Regions from separate parts of the Ornithinicoccus hortensis genome, predicted to be linked through region 2. Evidence: predicted binding sites of a transcription regulator. Region 2 holds the regulator's gene; the other holds the start of a gene.
The links. Region 2 encodes HrcA, which represses chaperone genes, less so after heat shock. Its sites were predicted from a motif close to TTNGCACTCGNNNNNNNCGAGTGCNAA; they were not measured.
Positions count from the first base shown of each region.

Region 1: groL (chaperonin GroEL) is a predicted target of HrcA. The motif match lies at 1,883-1,909, and genes of this name have one in related genera.

Region 1 covers NZ_VFOP01000001.1:1,038,712-1,048,501, reverse strand. Annotated here, with positions in the region: gene groL (chaperonin GroEL) at 131-1,762, opposite strand; gene FB467_RS04805 (MBL fold metallo-hydrolase) at 1,949-2,794, opposite strand; gene FB467_RS04800 (pilus assembly protein HicB) at 2,905-3,474, shown strand; gene FB467_RS04795 (DUF4097 family beta strand repeat-containing protein) at 3,530-4,387, shown strand; gene FB467_RS18430 (hypothetical protein) at 4,458-4,607, shown strand; gene FB467_RS04790 (DUF3263 domain-containing protein) at 4,721-5,011, opposite strand; gene FB467_RS04785 (uracil-DNA glycosylase) at 5,114-5,797, shown strand; gene FB467_RS04780 (SGNH/GDSL hydrolase family protein) at 5,860-6,729, shown strand; gene FB467_RS04775 (ABC transporter ATP-binding protein) at 6,753-7,814, opposite strand; gene FB467_RS04770 (ABC transporter permease) at 7,811-8,623, opposite strand; gene modA (molybdate ABC transporter substrate-binding protein) at 8,610-9,524, opposite strand; gene FB467_RS04760 (TOBE domain-containing protein) at 9,533-9,790, opposite strand, start outside.
Region 2 covers NZ_VFOP01000001.1:2,116,822-2,126,611, forward strand. Annotated here, with positions in the region: gene hemW (radical SAM family heme chaperone HemW) at 1-961, shown strand, start outside; gene FB467_RS09855 (DUF4870 domain-containing protein) at 1,716-2,150, opposite strand; gene FB467_RS09860 (DUF3097 domain-containing protein) at 2,147-3,034, opposite strand; gene hrcA (heat-inducible transcriptional repressor HrcA) at 3,167-4,192, shown strand; gene dnaJ (molecular chaperone DnaJ) at 4,215-5,336, shown strand; gene FB467_RS09875 (16S rRNA (uracil(1498)-N(3))-methyltransferase) at 5,333-6,076, shown strand; gene FB467_RS09880 (MFS transporter) at 6,073-7,452, shown strand; gene FB467_RS19010 (histidine triad nucleotide-binding protein) at 7,568-7,924, shown strand; partial or broken gene FB467_RS18750 (PhoH family protein) at 8,010-8,789, shown strand; partial or broken gene FB467_RS19455 (LAGLIDADG family homing endonuclease) at 9,132-9,557, shown strand.

The sequences.
Region 1 (9,790 bases), 1.1 Mb from region 2:
CCGGTGCCGGGGCCGGGGGCCTTTCCCCTCCCCCGGCTCCGGCCCGGGCATGACAACGGGGCGGCCTCCCCGAAGGGAGACCGCCCCGCCGTGCTTTCCGCGAGAAACGCGGTGGATCAGGTGCGGTGGATCAGAAGTCCATGCCGCCCATGCCGCCCATGCCACCATCGCCGGCCGGCATGGCCGGAGCCTTCTCCGGCTTGTCGGCGATGACCGCCTCGGTGGTCAGGAACAGCGCCGCGATGGAGGCGGCGTTCTGCAGCGCAGAACGGGTCACCTTCACCGGGTCGGCCACACCGAAGGCCAGCATGTCGCCGTACTCGCCGGTCGCGGCGTTGAGGCCGTGGCCGGGGGTCAGGTTCTTGACCTTCTCCGCGACGACGCCGCCCTCCAGGCCGCCGTTGATGGCGATCTGCTTCAGCGGGGCCTCGATGGCGATGCGCACCAGGTTGGCACCGGTGGCCTCGTCACCCTGCAGGGACAGCGCGTCCAGCGCCTTGACGGCCTGGATGAGGGCGACGCCACCACCGGCGACGATGCCCTCCTCGACGGCCGCCTTGGCGTTGCGGACGGCGTCCTCGATGCGGTGCTTGCGCTCCTTGAGCTCGACCTCGGTCGCGGCGCCGGCCTTGATGACGGCGACACCGCCGGCCAGCTTGGCCAGGCGCTCCTGGAGCTTCTCCCGGTCGTAGTCGGAGTCGCTGTTCTCGATCTCGGCGCGGATCTGGCTGACCCGACCGGCGATCTGGTCGGCGTCCCCGGCACCCTCGACGATGGTGGTCTCGTCCTTGGTGACGACGACCTTGCGGGCCTGGCCGAGCATGTCGAGCTCGGTCGTCTCCAGCTTGAGGCCGACCTCCTCGGACACGACCTGGCCACCGGTGAGGATGGCGATGTCGGCCAGCATGGCCTTGCGGCGGTCACCGAAGCCGGGGGCCTTGACGGCCACCGACTTGAAGTTGCCGCGGATCTTGTTGACGACCAGGGTGGACAGCGCCTCGCCCTCGACGTCCTCGGCGATGATCACCAGCGGCTTGCCGGACTGCATGACCTTCTCCAGCACCGGCAGCAGGTCCTTGATCTGGCCGATCTTGGAGTTGACCACGAGGATGTAGGGGTCCTCCAGGACCGTCTCCATCCGCTCGGTGTCGGTCACGAAGTACATCGAGATGTAGCCCTTGTCGAAGCGCATACCCTCGGTGAGCTCCAGCTCCAGACCGAAGGTGTTGGACTCCTCGACGGTGATGACACCCTCGTTGCCGACCTTGTCCATCGCCTCGGCGATCATCTCGCCGATCTCGTTGTCGGCGGCGGAGATGGAGGCGGACTGGGCGATCTGCTCCTTGGTCTCGACCTCCTTCGCCTGCGACAGCAGCTCCTCGCTGACCGCGGCGACGGCGGTCTCGATGCCCCGCTTGAGGGCCATCGGGTTGGCGCCGGCCGCGACGTTGCGCAGGCCCTCGCGGACCATGGCCTGGGCCAGGACGGTCGCGGTGGTCGTGCCGTCACCCGCGACGTCGTCGGTCTTCTTGGCGACCTCCTTGACCAGCTCGGCGCCGATCTTCTCGTAGGGGTCCTCGAGCTCGATCTCCTTGGCGATGCTCACACCATCGTTGGTGATGGTGGGGGCGCCCCACTTCTTCTCGAGCACGACATTGCGGCCCTTCGGGCCCAGCGTCACCTTCACGGCGTCGGCAAGGGTGTTCATACCCTTCTCGAGCCCGCGGCGAGCCTCCTCGTCGAAAGCAATGGTCTTGGCCATTCGGGTGGTTCCTCCCACACATGAACGGGTTGGGGACCGGCCGGTCGCCCGCGACGGACGGCCGTGGCGGGACGGGCTCACGTCGCCCGACCGCACACGCCCTCGACAGGACGGTCACTGTTATCACTCGGATGGTCCGAGTGCTAGGTCCATGATTAGCACTCGGACCCCCTGAGTGCAAATGCGTCAGCGCTCCGAGCGCCCCGTCTCGAGGGCTCGCACGGCCGCGTCGCGCAGCGTGGCGTCCTGCAGCCCGAGGCCCCTGGTCTTGGCCACCAGCGCGTCCACGTCCCGCACCCCGGCCAGCAGCCCCTCGGCCAGCGCCGCGGCGAGCGCTCCCAGGGTGGCCTGCTGGCGCTCCACGAACGCGGTGTCGACCACGGCCCCGTGCCCGGGCACGTGGATGTCCGCCCCGGCGATCTCGGGCCGCTCCAGGAGCACCCGGAGCGTGTCCGCCCAGACCAGCGGATAGCTGTCCTCCATCGCCGGGTCAGCGCCCTGCTCGATGAGGTCCGCCCAGAAGACCACACCCGCGTCGGGCACCGACACAACGAGGTCGTGGTTGGTGTGCCCGGGGCCGGCGTGGTGCAGGTGCGCCGTGCGGTCCCCGAGGTCGATCTCGGTGTCCTCCTCGATCAGGTAGAAGGGCAGTACGACCTCGGTGTCCAGGTAGGTCTGGGCGAGTTCCTCGCGGTCCGTGCGGCGCAGGTGCGCCACGACCTGCTCCCGCTGGTACTCCGCGGTGCTGCGCAGGTCCTCGACGGCGTCGGCGTGCGCGTAGATCTGGGACTCCCGGAAGGCGACGTTGCCGAAGCAGTGGTCGTAGTGCGCGTGGGTGTTGACGACCACCTGCTCTAGGTCGGTGACCTCACGGACCGCGACGGCTAGTTCCCGCCCCCTGGCGGCCGTGCTCCGGGTGTCGATGACCAGGGCGCGCTCCCGCCCGACGACCAGGCCGCAGTTGAGCTCCAGCTCCTCGTGGTGACGCACGTAGACCCCTGGGGCGAGCTCGCGCCAGGTGCTCTCCTGCATGCCTCCAGGGTAGGCGGTCCACTCCTCCCGGGCCGGGGCGGACCCCACCCAGACGCAGTCGACACCACGTTGACGTTGACATGACGTCATAGTGGTGTCATAGTTGCGTCATGGAACTCAGCACATACATCGCCCGGCTTCGCCAGGAGGTCGCCGCCGCCACCGAGCTCGGTGGTCCCGAGGTCGTCGCCGGTGCCGACCGCCTGCTGCTGGCCCTCGAGCCAGCCGTCCGCCTCACCCTGATGGAGGCGATCACCGACGCGGCCGCGGAGATCAGCGCCGAGCTCCCCGCCGGCAACGTGGACACCCGGCTGCGCGGCCGTGGCGTCGAGTTCGTCGTCGAGTCGATCGCCCCGGCCGAGGACGAGCCAGAGAGCCGGGGCCCGGCGGACACCGAGGTCGAGGACTCGGGAGCACAGGTCCGGATCACGCTGCGGCTGCCGGAGAACCTGAAGGTCCGGGCCGAGGAACTGGCCACCGAGACCGGGACCTCGCTGAACAGCTGGCTGGTCGAGGCCGTCCGCACCGCCACGCGCGGCAGCGGGATCCACCTGGGTGGCACCGGGTGGAGCGTCGACCTGCCCAACATCCCCGGATTCACCCCACCGGCACCACCCACCCCGCCGGGTCGACCCGGCCAGCCCCGCGGCCGGAGCCGCCGAGTGACCGGTTGGGCCTGACCCGCCGCCGCCACCCTGACACCACGCTGACATCACACAGACGAGGACAGCCATCATGAACCGCACCTTCAGCACCCCCGAGCCCATCGTGTTGCACACCGAGCTCGGCGCCGGCCAGGTCACCGTGCACGCGACCGACACCACCGAGACCACCATCGAGGTGACCGGCAAGCTCGCCGAGGAGACCCGGGTCGAGCAGGACGGACGGACCATCTCGGTCATCGCCCCCAAGCAGCGCGGCACCTCGATCTTCGGCAGCAACGGGCTGCGGGTCACGGCGACCGTCCCGACGGGCAGCGACCTGAGCACCGTGCTCGGCTCCGCCGACCTGGCGGTCACCGGCCGGGTGGGCGACTGCTCGTTGCGGAGCGGATCCGGCGACGTCACCCTCGAGCGGGCCCAGCTGGTCGAGGTCACGGCCGGGTCCGGGGACGTGCGGATCGAGCACATCGAGCACGACCTGTCCAGCAAGTCGGGGTCCGGGGACCTGGTCGTCGGCGTGCTGGGCGGGGACTCCCAGGTCGTCAGCGGCAGCGGCGACCTCACCGTCAGCCGCTCCGTCGGCCGGCTCAGCGCCAAGACCGGGTCCGGCACCATCCGGATCGAGGAGTCCGGCGAGGAGGTCTCGGCCACCGGCGCCAGCGGCGACCTGCACATCCGGCTGGCCCGCCGGGGCGCCATCCAGGCCCGCACCGCGTCCGGGGACGTCACCGTCGGGGTGCTGGCCGGCGTGCCGGTCTGGACCGACCTGAACACCGTCTCCGGCACCGTCCGCTCCGAGCTGGAATCACTCGGCGAGCCGGCCGAGGACCAGGACTACGTCGAGCTGCGGACCAGGACGGTCAGCGGCGACGTGCACGTCCGGCACGTGCCGGCCCCGCAGGACCGCCAGGCAGCCCACCAGCCCGGCTGACCCGGCACCCCGGACCCATCCCAGACAGCGACACCCGTACGCACCACACCAGAGATTGAAGGAGAACCCCATGTTCCACATGATGAACGCCGACCTCGCCCGTGACCGGGCCCGGGAGCGCAGCCACGAGCTCGAACTCGACAACGCCCGCGCCCTCAGCCGCGACCCGCTGGCGCTCAGCGGGACGGCCGCCCGCCGGAGCCGGGCCGGTCGCCGCTGACCGCCAGACCTCCGCGAGGACCGCGGGGTATGCAGAGGCGGGGCCACCCATCAGGGTGGCCCCGCCTCCTCGTGTCCGGGGGGGCGGCCGCCGTCGTGCCGGCGGCCGGTGTCTCAGAGCTCGAAGCCCAACCGGCGCGCCGACCGGCTCTTCTGCCGCTGGGCGCGCATCCGGCGCAGCCGCTTGATCAGCATCGGGTCGTGCGCCAGGGCGGCCGGGGAGTCCACGAGCTGGTTGAGCACCTGGTAGTAGCGGGTGGCACTCATGTCGAACAGGTCCTTGATGGCCTGCTCCTTGGCCCCGGCATACTTCCACCACTGGCGTTCGAAGTCGATGATCCGGCGGTCACGGTCGCTGAGTTCGGCGACCGACTGGGCGGTGTCGACCTCGGGCGCTGCTCCCATGTGCTGGTCCTCCTCGATGGCGGTGCTGCTCGGGCCACTCTAGCGCACCGAATGACAGGACTGTGATTACCGGAGCCGGGCCCCTCGTCATACAGTGCCGGGGTGACTCCGGAGGCCGCACCGCTGACCGACCTGGTCCACCCGACGTGGGCGTCCGTGCTCGCACCTGCCGCGCAGACCGTGGGCGAGCTGGGCCGGTTCCTCCGGGCGGAGCTGGCGGCCGGCCGCGGCTACCTCCCGGCGGGCGGACACGTCCTGCGGGCCTTCGAGCAACCACTCGACGCGGTCCGGGTGCTGATCGTCGGGCAGGACCCCTACCCCACCGTGGGGCACGCGGTCGGGCTCTCCTTCTCGGTCGCCCCCGACGTGCGGCCGATCCCGCGCAGCCTGCAGAACATCTACGCCGAGCTGGTGGACGACCTCGGGGTGCCGGCGCCGACCACGGGCGACCTGTCCCCGTGGGCCGAGCGCGGCGTGCTGTTGCTCAACCGGGTCCTCACGGTGCGTCCGGGCGCCCCGGCGAGCCACCGCGGCAAGGGGTGGGAGCAGGTGACCGACCTGGCGATCGGGGCACTCGCCCGGCGTGGCGGGCCGCTGGTGGCGATCCTGTGGGGCCGGGACGCCAGGTCGCTGGCCCCCGCGCTGGGGGACGTCCCCACGATCCAGAGCGCGCACCCCTCCCCGCTGTCCGCGCGGGGCGGGTTCTTCGGCTCCCGGCCGTTCAGCCGCGCCGACACGCTGCTCACCGACCAGGGCGGGCAGCCGCTGGACTGGTCCCTGCCCTGACCACCGCCCGCCCTGCATACGCCCGCACCCTGCATACGCCCCACAGAGATCCCGGAGGAGAGATGACCCCAGAGGCCCCGGCCCACCAGCAACGCACCGGCCAGGAGGAGCCCGACGCACGCCAGGGCGCCGGCTCGGTCCGCCCCGCCCCCCGGGCCTGGTCCCGCTACGTGGCGATCGGCGACTCCTTCACCGAGGGGATGAGCGACGCCGACCCCGACACCGAGGACAGCTTCATCGGCTGGGCGGACCGCCTCTCCGCCCTGCTGTCGGTGCACGCCGAGGGCTTCAGCTACGCCAACCTCGCGATCCGGGGACGCAAGATCGGGGACATCACCACCCGCCAGGTCGAGGCGGCGCTGGCACTCGAACCCGACCTGGTCAGCATGGTCGGCGGCGGCAACGACATCCTGCGCCCCAAGGCCGACGTCGACGCCATCGCCGACCAGCTCGAGGCCGCGGTCACCCGCATCCGGTCCACGGGTGCCGACGTCCTGCTGGCCACCCCCACCGACCCCGTCGGGGCCCCGGTCATCGAACGCACCCGGCCCCGGGTGGGCGTCTACGTCGCGCACATCTGGACCATCGCCGAGCGGCACGGCTGCTACGTGATGAACCAGTGGTCCTTCGACTTCCTCCGGGACTGGCGGATGTGGGCGCCGGACCGGATCCACATGACCGAGGAGGGGCACCGTCGGGTGGCGCTCGCGGCATACGAGACGCTCGGCCACGCGCCCGAGACGGCCGACTGGCGGGTGCCGCTGCCCCCGCAGCCGAAACCGGGCCGGATCGACGCCCTCCGGGACAACGCGGCCTGGGCCCGCGAGTATGCCGCGCCCTGGGTGCACCGGCGGCTCACCGGCCGTTCCTCCGGCGACCACGTCGAGCCCAAGCGTCCCTCGCTCAGCCCCCCGCCGGAGCTGGAGCGGTAGGGGCTGCCGACCAGGCTGCCCGGTCAGGCCGGGTAGACGTGCGTCTCGGCGGCCTTGAACGACACCCACACCGGTGCGCCGACCGCCAGGTCCAGCTCGGCCACGGCCAGCGCCGTGACGTCGGAGAGCACGGTGGGGTGCCCCTCACCGTCCACCTGCACGCGCACGGTGTGGGCCTGCTGCTCCAGGCTGACGATCCGTCCCGGCCAGACGTTGCGCGCCGACCCCTCCGGTCGGTGGACGTGCAGGGTCACCGCCGACGGGGGGAAGCTCACCAGGACGGGCCCGGTGGTGGGTTCGGCCACGTGCAGCTCTCCCCCGCCGTCCACCTGCACGACGGTGTCCGTGGCCCGACCGCGGTGCAGGTTCAGACCGACCAGGGTGGCGACATACTCCGTGCGCGGGGCGCGGGCCACCTCGACCGGGGGACCGTCCTGCACGACCCGTCCGCCCTCGAGCACCACGATCCGGCTCGCCATCGCCATCGCGTCCAGCGGGTCGTGCGTCACCAGGAGGGTCGCGCCGTCGTAGTCGCGCAGGTGGCGGGTGAGCTCGGAGCGGACCTCCATCCGGGTCCCCGCGTCCAGCGCGGCGAGTGGCTCGTCGAGCAGCAGGAGGCGGGGGTGGGTGACCAGCGCCCGGGCCAGCGCCACCCGCTGCGCCTGGCCGCCGGAGAGCTCGGCGGGCCGGGAGTGGGCGTGGCGGGCGACGCCGACCCGCTCCAGCCAGGTCCGGGCCGCCTCGCGCGACTCGGCCCTGGAGCGGCCCTGGGTGCGCAGCCCGAAGGCGACGTTGTCCAGCGCGGTGAGGTGCGGGAAGAGCAGGTAGTCCTGGAAGACCACGCCCACCCGACGGCGCTCGGTCGGCACGAAGATCCCGGCCCCGGGGTCGTCCACGGCGCGGTCGCCGATCCGGATCCAGCCGGTCGACAGCCGGAGCAGGCCGGCCAGGGCGTGCAGCGCGGTCGTCTTGCCCGCCCCGTTGGGTCCGATGAGGGCCACGATCTCGCCCGGGGCGACGGTCAGGTCCAGCGCGAGGTCGAAGGAGCCCCGCCTGATCGTGAGCGCCGCCTGCACCCCGCTCACGAGGACGTCCCCGTGATCCAGCGACCCCGCAGGCTGACCAGGACCGCCACCGACACCAGGAGCAGGACGAGGGCGAGCACGATCGCCGCCTCCGGGTCGGTCTCCAGCGCGAGGTAGACGGCCAACGGCATGGTCCGGGTCACCCCCGGGAAGTTGCCGGCGAAGGTGATCGTGGCCCCGAACTCGCCCAGCGCCCGGGCGAAGCACAGGACCGCCCCGGCCGAGATCCCCGGGGCGACCAGGGGCAGGGTGACCCGGCGGAAGGTGAGCCACCGGCCGGCCCCCAGCGTGGCGGCCGCGTCCTCGTAGCGCCGGTCGGCACCGCGCAACGCGCCCTCGACCGCGATCACCAGGAACGGCATCGCCACGAACGCCTCGGCGATCACGACCGCCGGGGTGGTGAACGGCAGGCTGAGCCCGAACCATTCGTACAGGTGCTGCCCGATCAGGCCGCGCCGGCCCAGCAGCAGGAGCAGCGCCACGCCGCCGACGACCGGTGGGAGCACCAGCGGCAGGGTGAGCAGCGCCCGGACCAGCCGGATCCCCGGGATGGTGGCCCGGGCCAGCACCCAGGCCAACGGCACCCCCAGGACCAGGCAGATCCCGGTCGCCAGCACCGCCGAGACCAGGGAGAGGCGCAGCGCCTCCAGGACCGCCGGGCGGCCCAGGTGCTCCCCCAGGTCGGCCCAGGGGGTGCGGAGCAGCAGCCCCACCAGGGGCAGGATCAGGAAGAGCAGCCCGAGCGCGGCGGGGACCAGGAGGACCGGCGGGATGCCGGTCCCCCGGCCCCGGGGCTCAGGGGAGGTCAAAACCAGCGTCGCCCAGCACCGTTTGCCCGGCCTCGGACAGGACGAAGTCGATGAACGCCTGCCCCGCCTCGCTGTTCGGGGCCTCGGAGAGCAACGCGATCGGGTAGTCGTTGACCGCCTCTCCCGACTCCGGGAAGTCGATGCCCTCGACGGAGTCCCCGGCGACGATCACGTCCGTCCGGTAGACCAGCGCCGCGTCCACCTCGTCCAGCTCGACCTTGGTCAGGGTCGCGCGCACGTCCTCCTCGTAGGTGTCCGGCGCGGGCGTCAGCCCGGCCGCCTCGAACACCTTCACCGAGGCGGCGCCGCACGGCACCTCCTCGGCGCACAGGGCGATGGTCAGGTCCTCGTTGGTGAAGTCCTCCAGCCCGGTGATACCCGCGGGGTTCCCGGCGGGGACCACGATCTCCAGGCGGTTGCTGACGAAGACCACGGGCTCCCCGGCCGCCAGGTCCTCGTCGGTGACCTGCTGCATCGTGGCCGGCGAGGCGGAGGCGAAGACGTCCGCCGGCGCCCCGGAGATGATCTGCTGGGCGAGTGCCGAGCTCGCCCCGAAGTTGAAGGTCACCGTGGCGTCCGGGTTCTCCGCCTCGAACTGCTCGCCCAGCTCGGTGAAGGTGTCGGTCAGCGAGGCCGCGCCGAACACCACGATGTCGCCGGAGACCCCGCCGGCCGCCTCGTCGGCGTCCTCAGAGCTCTCCGCCTCGTCATCGGTATCCGTGTCGGCGCCGTCGTCGGCGTCGCTGTCCGCGCCCGCGTCGGCGTCCTCGGCGTTCTCGCTCGAGTCGTCCCCGGACCCGGCGTCGTCGCCATCGTCACCGCCGCAGGCGGCGAGGGTGAGGGCCAGGAGCGGGACGGAGGCCAGGACGGTCAGCCGGCGCAGGGTACGGGTCGATGTCATGGTGGACCTCAGCTTTCAGGGGGTAGTGCGACGACGACGTGCGTGGCCTTGATCGAGGCGACCGTGACGACCCCGGGCTCCAGGCCCAGCTCCGTCACCGCCTCGCTGCTCATCAAGGACACGACCCGGTAGGGGCCGCACTGCATCTCGACCTGGGCCATCACCGTGTCGGTGGTCACCTTGGTCACGATGCCGGTCAGTTGGTTGCGGGCCGAAGCCCGCAAGCCGGAGGGGTGGTCCACGGCGATCTCCTGGGCGAGGACCGC
Region 2 (9,790 bases):
GACCGTCTTCGTCGGCGGCGGCACGCCGACCATGCTGCCGCCGGGCGACCTGGTCCGGATGCTCCGGGGGATCGACCGGGCCTGGGGGCTGGCCCCGGATGCCGAGATCACCACCGAGGCCAACCCCGACACGATCACGCCGGAGGTGGCGCAGCAGCTCGCCGCCGGGGGCTTCACCCGGGTCAGCCTCGGGATGCAGTCGGCCGTGCCGCACGTGCTCCGCACGCTCGACCGCACCCACGACCCGGCCAACGTGGCGACGGCCGTGGCCGCGGTCCGGGCGGCCGGGATGCAGGTGAGCCTGGACCTCATCTACGGCACGCCCGGGGAGTCCCTGGCGGACTGGGAGGCGAGCCTGCGGGCGGTGACCGACCTCGCGCCGGACCACGTGTCGGCATACGCCCTCGTGGTGGAACAGGGCACCAAGCTGGCCGCGCAGGTGCGCCGGGGTGAGGTCCCGGCCCCGGACGATGACGACGAGGCCGACAAGTACGAGCTGGCCGACGAGGTGCTCTCGGGCGCCGGGTACGGCTGGTACGAGATCAGCAACTGGGCCACCGGGCCGGATGCGCGCTGCCGTCACAACGTCGGCTACTGGGCGGGTGGCAACTGGTGGGGGATCGGCCCGGGCGCGCACAGCCACATCGGCGGCGTGCGCTTCTGGAACGTCAAGCACCCGGCTCCGTATGCGGACCGGCTGGCTTCCGGTGCCTCGCCCGCCGCGGGCCGGGAGCGGCTGAGCCCGGCGCAGCGGCACGACGAGCGCGTGCTGCTCGAGTCGCGCCTGGTCGAGGGCCTGGACCTGGCCGTCCTCCCCGCGCAGGGGCGAGCCGAGGTCGCGGGGCTGATCGCCGGTGGCCTGCTCGACGGCGCCGCTGCCCTGCGTGGTCGTGGCGTCCTGACGCTCCGTGGCCGGTTGCTCGCGGACACCGTCGTCCACCGGCTCCTGGCCGGCTCCTGACCGGCTCCGCCCCCGACCCGCCCCCCGGTCCGCACCGCCCCCGGTCCGCACTGAGCCTCCGCCCGGACGTGAGCGGCATTCGTCCCTGCATGCGGCGAATCTCCCGAGAGGCGGCAAATGCTCCTGCGTGCGGCAAATGTCGCGACTTTTGCCGCTGCTCGTGCAGGAAGGCGCTTGCGGGGACGAAAGGCGCTCGCGTCGGGGGCTGCCAGGACCTCGAGGTGGGGGACGCGGCGCCGACCGACCGCGCGTTCGGTCACAGGTTGGTGCAGACCGACCGCGCGTTCGGTCACACGGTGGCGTCGACCGACCACGCGTTCGGTCGCGCGGAGCGTGCGGGGGCGGGCGCGCGGAGCAACCTCCCCGAAGCAACCTCCCCGAGGTCCGCGGTTTGGGCCGTGCCCGGCGTGGTTCCCACGGATCGGACCCGTGAGCGGTTAGAACGGTGGTGGCCCCCTGCCCGGTATGAGCGGGCAGGGCCCCGCTCTGAGGTCCCGGCGCAGTCCGGGACAGACGAAGGCCCCGCGAAGTATGGGTTCGCGGGGCCTTCTGGGTGATCGCCGGTGATGCCGCGATCGACCGGCGAGTGGTCGGGTGGCTCGCCCTACCGCATCACCGGTAGGTGTCGCCAGGACAGGTCCTGGTTGGCGAATCCGCGACCGAGGCTCGTGGTCGGCGTCCCGTCTCCGGGATGCGTAGCAGCATGTCTAGCCGGTTCCGGTCCGGCGCGCAAGGGGTGGACCGGGCGGCTCGGTCAGTGCAGGACCGGCAGCTGGAACGGGTAGTGGTAGGTCTCGCCGCGGGCCGCCCGGAGCGCGCCCTTGATGTGCACGAAGGCCGCGACCAGGAAGATCACGATCCAGAACGGGATCACCACGATGAAGCCGAGCGTCAGCGTGACGATGCCGACGACCCACCCCAGCAGGTAGAGGATCCAGAACGAGAGGTTGAAGTTGAACGCGCCGGCCGCGGACGCGCGGACGGCCGGGCTCTGGTCCTTCTGGATCAGCCAGATGACGAGGGGTCCGAGGAAGCTCAGGCTGCCCGCACTGATCAGGAACGCGATCGGTGCGGACAGGTGCGCCATGATCATCCAGGTGCGCTCACCCGAGCTGATGCCCTGTCGCTGGTATGCCTGATACGCCTGGTGGGGCGGCTGCGGCGGGTTGTTGGCTGGGTCCTGGGTCATGGGTGTCTCACTCCCTGTGGGACGGTGACGAAGTCGATCAGTTCCTCGACGCTGGCCAGGAGCGTGGGCTCCAGGTCACTGTAGGAACGCACGGAGCCCAGGATCTGTTTCCACCCCCGCGCCACATCGGCCTGGGTGGTGTGCGGCCAGCCGAGCTCGGCGAGGACCCCGTGCTTCCAGGACCTGCCACGGTCGATGACCGGCCAGGCCTCCAGCCCGAGCCGGGCGGGCCGCACCGACTGCCACACGTCGACGTAGGGGTGACCCAGGATCTTCACGTGGCGCGACTGCGGCAGCGCCCGTGCGGCCTGCACGATCCGGTCCTCCTTGGTGCCGGCCACCAGGTGGTCGACCAGGACGCCCATCCGCCGGTCCGCGCTGGGGGCGAAGTCGCGGATCACCGCGGTCAGGTCGTCGACTCCCTCGAGTAGTTCGACCACGACCCCCTCGACCCGCAGGTCGTCGCCCCAGATCTTCTCGACCAGCTCGGCGTCGTGCCGGCCCTCGACGAAGATGCGGGAGCCGCTCGCGACGCGGGCCGGGGCGTGCTCCACCGCGCGGGAGCCGCTGGCGGTGCGTGAGGCCTCCTTGCGGGCGGCGGCCAACGCAGCCCGTTCGGCCTGCTTCGGCGGGGTCAGCACCACCGGCCGGCCCTCGAGGAGGAAGCCCGGCCCGAGCGGGAAGCCCTTGCGGCGACCCCGGCGGTCCTCCAGGTGCACGACGTGCATCCCGCCGGCCTTCTCGACCCGGCAGATCGCGCCGCACCAGCCGGTCTCGACGTCCTCGACGACCATGCCGAGCTCGGCCTCGACGGACTGGGCCCGACCACGGGCGGGGGCCCGCCAGTCGCCGGAGAGGACATCGGTGCCGTATCGGTCGTTCACCCCGTCAGGCTACGTGCGGGGCCGCCCGCGCCCGGCCAGCGAAACGCGGCGAGCGACGGAGTGAGGTCCCGGTCGGCGTAGACTGGCACTCGCGATTCACGAGTGCCAGGATGCGGTGGAGGTGACCGAGGGATGAACGACGACCGGCGGCTGGCCGTCCTCCGCGCGATCGTCCAGGACTATGTGCGCACCTCCGAGCCGGTGGGGTCCAAGAGCCTGCTCGACCGGCACCAGCTGGGGGTGTCCGCCGCGACGGTGCGCAACGACATGGCCGTCCTGGAGGAGGAGGGCCTGATCACGGCCCCCCACACCAGCGCCGGGCGGATCCCGACCGACGCCGGCTACCGGATGTTCGTGGACCGGCTGCACTCCATCAAGCCGTTGAGCCGTGCCGAGAAGACCGCCATCCACCGCTTCCTGGAGGGCGCGGTCGACCTGGACGACATCGTCGGGCGCACCGTCCGCCTGCTCTCCGGGCTGACCCGGCAGGCCGCGGTGATGCAGTACCCCTCGCTGACCCGCTCGACGGTCCGGCACGTGGAGCTCGTCCTCGTGGGGACCAACCGGCTGATGGTGGTGCTGATCGTGAACACCGGCCGGGTCGAGCAGCGCATTGTCGAACTGGACCGGGAACTCGTCGGCGCCGAGGGCGAGCAGCTCGTCCACGACCTGCGCAACCTGATCAACCGGCACGCGTGCGGGCACGCCCTGGCCGAGGCCACCCCGCTGCTCGAGGAGGCCTTCGAGGGCGTCGACCTGCCGGACCGCCCGGTGGGCCGGGCCGTGGTCGAGGCGCTCGCCGACGTCCTCATGGAGCGCAACGAGGAGCGGGTGGTGCTGGCTGGCACGGCCAACCTGGCCCGGGTCGGCACCGATTTCCCGCTGTCCATCGGCCCCGTCCTGGAAGCCTTGGAAGAACATGTGGTGCTCCTGAAGTTGATGGGGAGTATGGCGACCCTCGACGCGGAGGACGCCGTGACCGTGAGCATCGGTGCCGAGAACCCCTACGAGGGGTTGCAGAGCACCTCGGTGGTCACCACGACCTACGGGCCCGCCGGCGGGCTGGGCGTCGTGGGGCCGACCCGCATGGACTACCCGTCCGCGATGGCGTCGGTGCGTGCGGTCGCGCACTACGTGTCGCAGATCCTGGACACCTGACCAGCTACGAGTAAGGACTTTGGTGAACGACTACTACGCCGACCTCGGCGTGTCCCGTGAGGCCACGGCGGCCGAGATCAAGACCGCCTACCGCCGCAAGGCCCGTCAACTGCACCCCGACGTGAACCCCGGCCCCGAGGCCGAGGAGCAGTTCAAGAAGGTCAGCCAGGCCTTCGACGTGCTCGGGGACGACGCCAAACGCGCCGCGTACGACCGGGGCCAGGACCCCTACGGCGGGCAGGGTGGCGGCTTCGGCCAGGGGTTCAGCTTCAGCGACATCATGGACGCCTTCTTCGGCGGTGCCGCCGCGGGCTCCCGGGCCCCGCGCTCCCGCACGCAGCGTGGCCAGGACGCCCTGGTGCGGCTGGACATCGACCTGCGCACGGCGGTCTTCGGCGGGGAGGAGACCCTGACCGTGGACACGGCCGTGCGGTGCGAGACCTGTTCCGGCGCCGGTGCCCAGCCCGGCACCGGCACCCGCACCTGTGGCGTCTGCGCCGGGCGCGGGGAGGTCCAGCAGGTCCAGCGCTCCTTCCTCGGCCAGGTCATGACGTCCCGGCCGTGCACCTCCTGCCAGGGCTTCGGCGAGATCATCGAGCACCCGTGCTCCAACTGCTCCGGCGAGGGCCGGGTGCGCACCCGTCGGGACCTGTCGCTGCGGGTGCCGGCCGGGGTCGATTCCGGCACCCGGATCCACCTCTCGGGCGAGGGCGAGGCGGGTCGCTCCGGCGGACCCTCCGGCGACCTGTATGTCGAGGTGGCGGTCGCCCCGCACGAGACCTTCCGGCGTCGCGGGGACGACCTGCACTGCTCGGTGCAGGTCCCGATGACCGCGGCCGCGCTGGGTGCGACGCTCACGGTCGACACCTTCGACGGTCCGACCGAGGTGGACCTCAAGGCCGGCACCCAGCCGCGGGACACCGTGACCCTGTCCCAGCAGGGGGTCACCCACCTGCGGGGCACCGGCCGGGGCGACCTCATCGTGCACCTGGACGTGCGGGTGCCCACCAAGCTCGACGGGACCCAGCGCGACCTGTTGGCCCAGCTGGCCGAGGCGCGGGGGGAGACCCGGCCGGACGGCCGGCTGTCCCCGGCGCAGTCCGGCTTCCTCGGCAAGCTCAAGGAAGCGTTCAACGGTCGGTGAGCGCGCCGCTGTTCTTCACCGGGCAGGGGCGGTTGTCCACGGTCGCCGTGGATGACCGGTTCGTGCTGGACGGCCCGGAGGGGCGGCACGCCGCCGACGTGAGCCGGCTCGGCCCCGGCGAGACCGTGCTGCTGGCCGACGGGAGCGGCCTGCTGGCACGCAGCGAGGTGGTGGAGCGCCGCAAGGGAGAGCTGGAGCTGCGGGTCCAGGAGGTGGTCTCCGTCGCGGAGCCGGACCCCCGGTTCACCCTCGTGCAGGCGTTGGCCAAGGGGGACCGGGACCTGTTGGCGATCGAGGTGGGCACCGAACTCGGGGTCGACGACGTCGTCCCGTGGCAGGCCGACCGCAGCATCGTGCGGTGGCGGGGCGAGCGGGCCGCCAAGGCGCACCGCAAGTGGGAACAGACCGTGCTCGCCGCGACCAAGCAGGCACGGCGGGCGCGGGTGCCCGGCGTCGCGCCCCTGGCCGACCGGCAGGCGGTCATCCAGCGGATCGCGGCGGCCGACCTGGCCCTGGTGCTCCACGAGGAGGCCACCGAGCCGCTGGCCGGGGTCGACCTGCCCGGCGCGGGTGAGGTGCTGCTCGTGGTCGGCCCCGAGGGCGGGATCAGCCCCGAGGAGACGCAGGCCTTCGTGGACGCCGGGGCGCGCACCGTGCGGCTCGGGTCCACCGTGCTGCGCACCTCCACGGCCGGGTCGGCCGCGATCGCCCTGCTCAGCGCCCGGGCCCGCTGGCGGTGACCGCGGAGTCGCAGGCGACCGTGGGGCCGGGGACCGGCTCCGGGCTGTGGGACCCGGAGATCCGGAGCGTCAGCGGGGGCGCCACCGCGCTCATCGCACTCTTCGCCACCGAGTACATCGCCGTGGGCACGGCCATGCCCACCGTGGCACGGGCGCTCGACGGTCTCGGGCTGTATGCCCTGGCCTTCGGGGCGACCATCGCCACCGGGGTGATCGGGATGATCCTCGGGGGCTGGTGGTCCGACCGCGCCGGTCCGGGGCAGGTGGTCGCGGCCGGCTGCGCCGTCTTCGCCGGGGGACTGCTGGTCGCCGGCCTCGCCCCGACGATGGAGGTCTTCGTCGCCGGGCGGGCCGTCCAGGGGCTCGGCAGCGGGCTGGCGTCGGTCGCGGTGTATGTGCTGATCGCGCAACGGGTGCCCGACGTGCTCCGGCCCAAGGTGTTCTCCCTCCTCGCGGCGGCCTGGGTGCTGCCCGGTCTCATCGGACCGGTCGCGACCGGTCTGGTGGTGGAGTTCCTCACCTGGCGCTGGGTCTTCCTCGGGGTGGTCCCGCTGGTGCTGGCGGCGCTGCTGGTGCTGCGACCCGCGCTGCTGGGCACGTCGCGCAGCCACGACGCCTCCTACCTGGGCCCGGCGACGATCGGTTGGGCGGTGCTCGCCGCGTTGTCGGTGGGGGTGCTGAACCTGGCCGGCGAGTCGATCCAGCCCCGCGAGGTGCTGGTCGGCGCACCGGTCGTGCTGCTCCTGGTGCTGGCCGCCTGGCGGCTGCTGCCGCCCGGCACGCTGGGCCTGGGCCGTGGCCTGCCCTCGGTGATCGCCGCCCGTGGCGCGATCGGTGCCTCGTTCATGGCGGCCGAGGCCTACCTCCCGCTGCTGCTGCAGGACCGGCACGACTACGCGCCGGCCGCGGCCGGGGCCGTGCTCGCCGTCGGGTCGGTGACCTGGGCCCTGGGCTCCTGGGTGCAGGGTCGGCTGGCCGACCAGGTCGACCGCTACCGGCTGCTGGTGCGGGGCTGCCTGCCGATCGCGGCGGGGCTGGTCGTGCTGGTCGTCTCCGTCGCCGCGGACTGGCCCGGGTGGACCGTGCTCGTGGTCTGGGCGGTGGTCTCCCTCGGGGTGGGGCTGTCCTACCCGACCACCTCGTTGCTGACGCTGCGCCTCTCACCGCCCGCCGAGGTAGGACGCAACAGCTCGTCCCTGCAGGTCAGTGAGGCGCTGGCCAGCGCCGTCGCGCTCGCCGTCGCCGGGGCCGCCTTCACCGCGCTGTATGCCGGCTCGCACCTGCACGCCTTCCTGTCCGTCACCTGCGTCGGCCTCGTCGCCGGCTTCCTCGCGGTGCTCACCTCCTCCCGCGCCCGCCCCCACCCCCACCCCTGACCGAACGCGCCACCGGGCGGCCTCCGACCCCCACCAGACGCATGGGCTGGCGGCGTTCCACCGCCACCAGACGCATGACCGGGCGGCGGGGAGCCATGGGCTAGTGTCGGTGACCGTGACTGACTGCCTCTTCTGCCGCATCGTCGCGGGGGAGATCCCCGCCGACAAGGTCCACGAGACCGACACCGTCGTCGCCTTCCGCGACATCACGCCCCGGGCCAAGGTGCACTCCCTCGTGATCCCCAAGGAGCACCACGAGTCGCTGGCCGAGCTGGCGACGGCAGCTCCCGGACTGGTCGCCGACGTCTTCGCCGCGGCGGGCGAGGTCGCCGCGAAGGAGGGCGTCGCGCAGACCGGGTACCGCCTGGTCAGCAACGTCGGGGAGGACGGTGGCCAGGAGGTCGCGCACGTCCACGTCCACGTGCTGGGCGCCCAGTCGATGGGCCCGGTCGGGGTGCGGGAGCAGGACTGAGCGCGCACCCCGCACCTGCCGCGCGCCGGCCCGGTCCACAACGGAGGCGACCCGGACGGTCCCGGCCGGTAGACTCGGGCGCACGATGACAGACCCTGCCAATCCGCCCGAGAGCGGACCTGCCACCGAGCCGCCCGCGCCGGCGGACGACACACCCGAGACGGAGGCCGACCCGGCGCATCCGGCCGGGGGCGACGCCAGCCACACGATCGTCATCCCCGCCGAGGTCAACATGGTTGCCCTCCTCGGCACGCGCGATGAGTTGCTGCGGACCGTCGAGCGGGCCTTCCCGCGGGTGGACCTGCACGTGCGGGGGAACGAGTTCCGGCTGATCGGCCCGCCCGACGAACTCGCCCTGGTGGAGCGGCTGGTGGACGAGCTGCTGGTGGTCGTGGCCGCCGGTCAGCCGCTCAACCGCGACGCCGTGGAGCGGTCCATCCAGATGTTGCGCTCCCGGTCCGAGGAGCGGCCCGCCGACGTCCTGACGATGAACATCGTCTCCAGCCGCGGCCGCACCATCCGGCCCAAGACGCTGAACCAGAAGCACTACGTCGACGCCATCGACAAGCACACGATCGTGTTCGGCATCGGCCCGGCCGGCACCGGCAAGACCTACCTGGCGATGGCCAAGGCGGTCGCCGCGCTGCAGGCCAAGCAGGTCAACCGGATCATCCTGACCCGCCCCGCGGTCGAGGCGGGTGAGCGCCTCGGCTTCCTGCCCGGCACCCTCAACGACAAGATCGACCCCTACCTGCGCCCGCTCTACGACGCCCTGCACGACATGGTGGACCCGGACTCGATCCCGCGACTGATGGCCTCGGGCACCGTCGAGGTGGCGCCCCTGGCATACATGCGCGGACGGGCGCAGCCGTTGGACGCCCAGGTCCTGACGCCGGAGGGGTTCCGGGACATCGGCTCTCTGCGCGTCGGTGACCTCGTCATCGGCTCCGACGGGGGGCCCACCCCCGTCCTGGGGGTCTACCCCCAGGGCCCCCGTGCGGTCTTTCGGGTCAGCACCCAGGACGGAGCCTCGACCCTTGCCTGCGGTGAGCACCTCTGGCAGGTGCAGACCGCCTGGGACAGGCGGCGCGGCCGGACCCGCGTGCTGCAGACCGATGAGATGATCGGTCGTCTGGGCGCGGCCCACGCCAGGCGCTTCGAACTGCCGATGATGGCTCCGCCCGAGCTGGCCCCGCGACCGGTGCCGATGGATCCCTACGCCCTGGGCCGGCTCCTCGGGGACGAATCCACCACGACGACTCCCGAACGGGTCGAAGCGCCGGAGGACCCGATCGACGGGACGACGGTGCGCCACAACGGCGGGACGGACTCTGCGCTCAACGCTGAGGGGAGTGGACGAGGCGGCGTGATCGTCGCCGATCCCGCCACAGAGGTGCTGCGGGACCTGGACCTTGCGGGCACGCGACGCCAGGCACAGCTCGTGCCTGGCGAGTACCTCGTGAACTCCTTTGCGGTGCGACTTGCCGTCCTCCAGGGGCTCTTGGACGCCGGTGGAGAGCCGGTCACCCGGGCCGGTCGCGCGTGTCGCGTGCGCTACGCGACGACCTCTCCCAGGCTCCGCGATGATGTGGTGTTCCTCGTGCGCTCGCTCGGCGGGACGGCATACTGCCGAACGCGTCCAGCGCAGGGGCTCGCCAAGGGCAGGCCCGTGCCGGATCGGCACGACGCGTTCGTGGTCGACATCCGCCTGCCTGCTGGGGTCCCGCCGTTCCGACTGACGCACAAGCGCGAGACCTACGGGGCCAGGACCGGCGCTCGGCCGGTGCGCTTCATCGATCGCATCGAACCGGTGGGCGTCCAGGAGACGGTCTGCATCCGGGTAGCGGCCGAGGACTCGCTCTACGT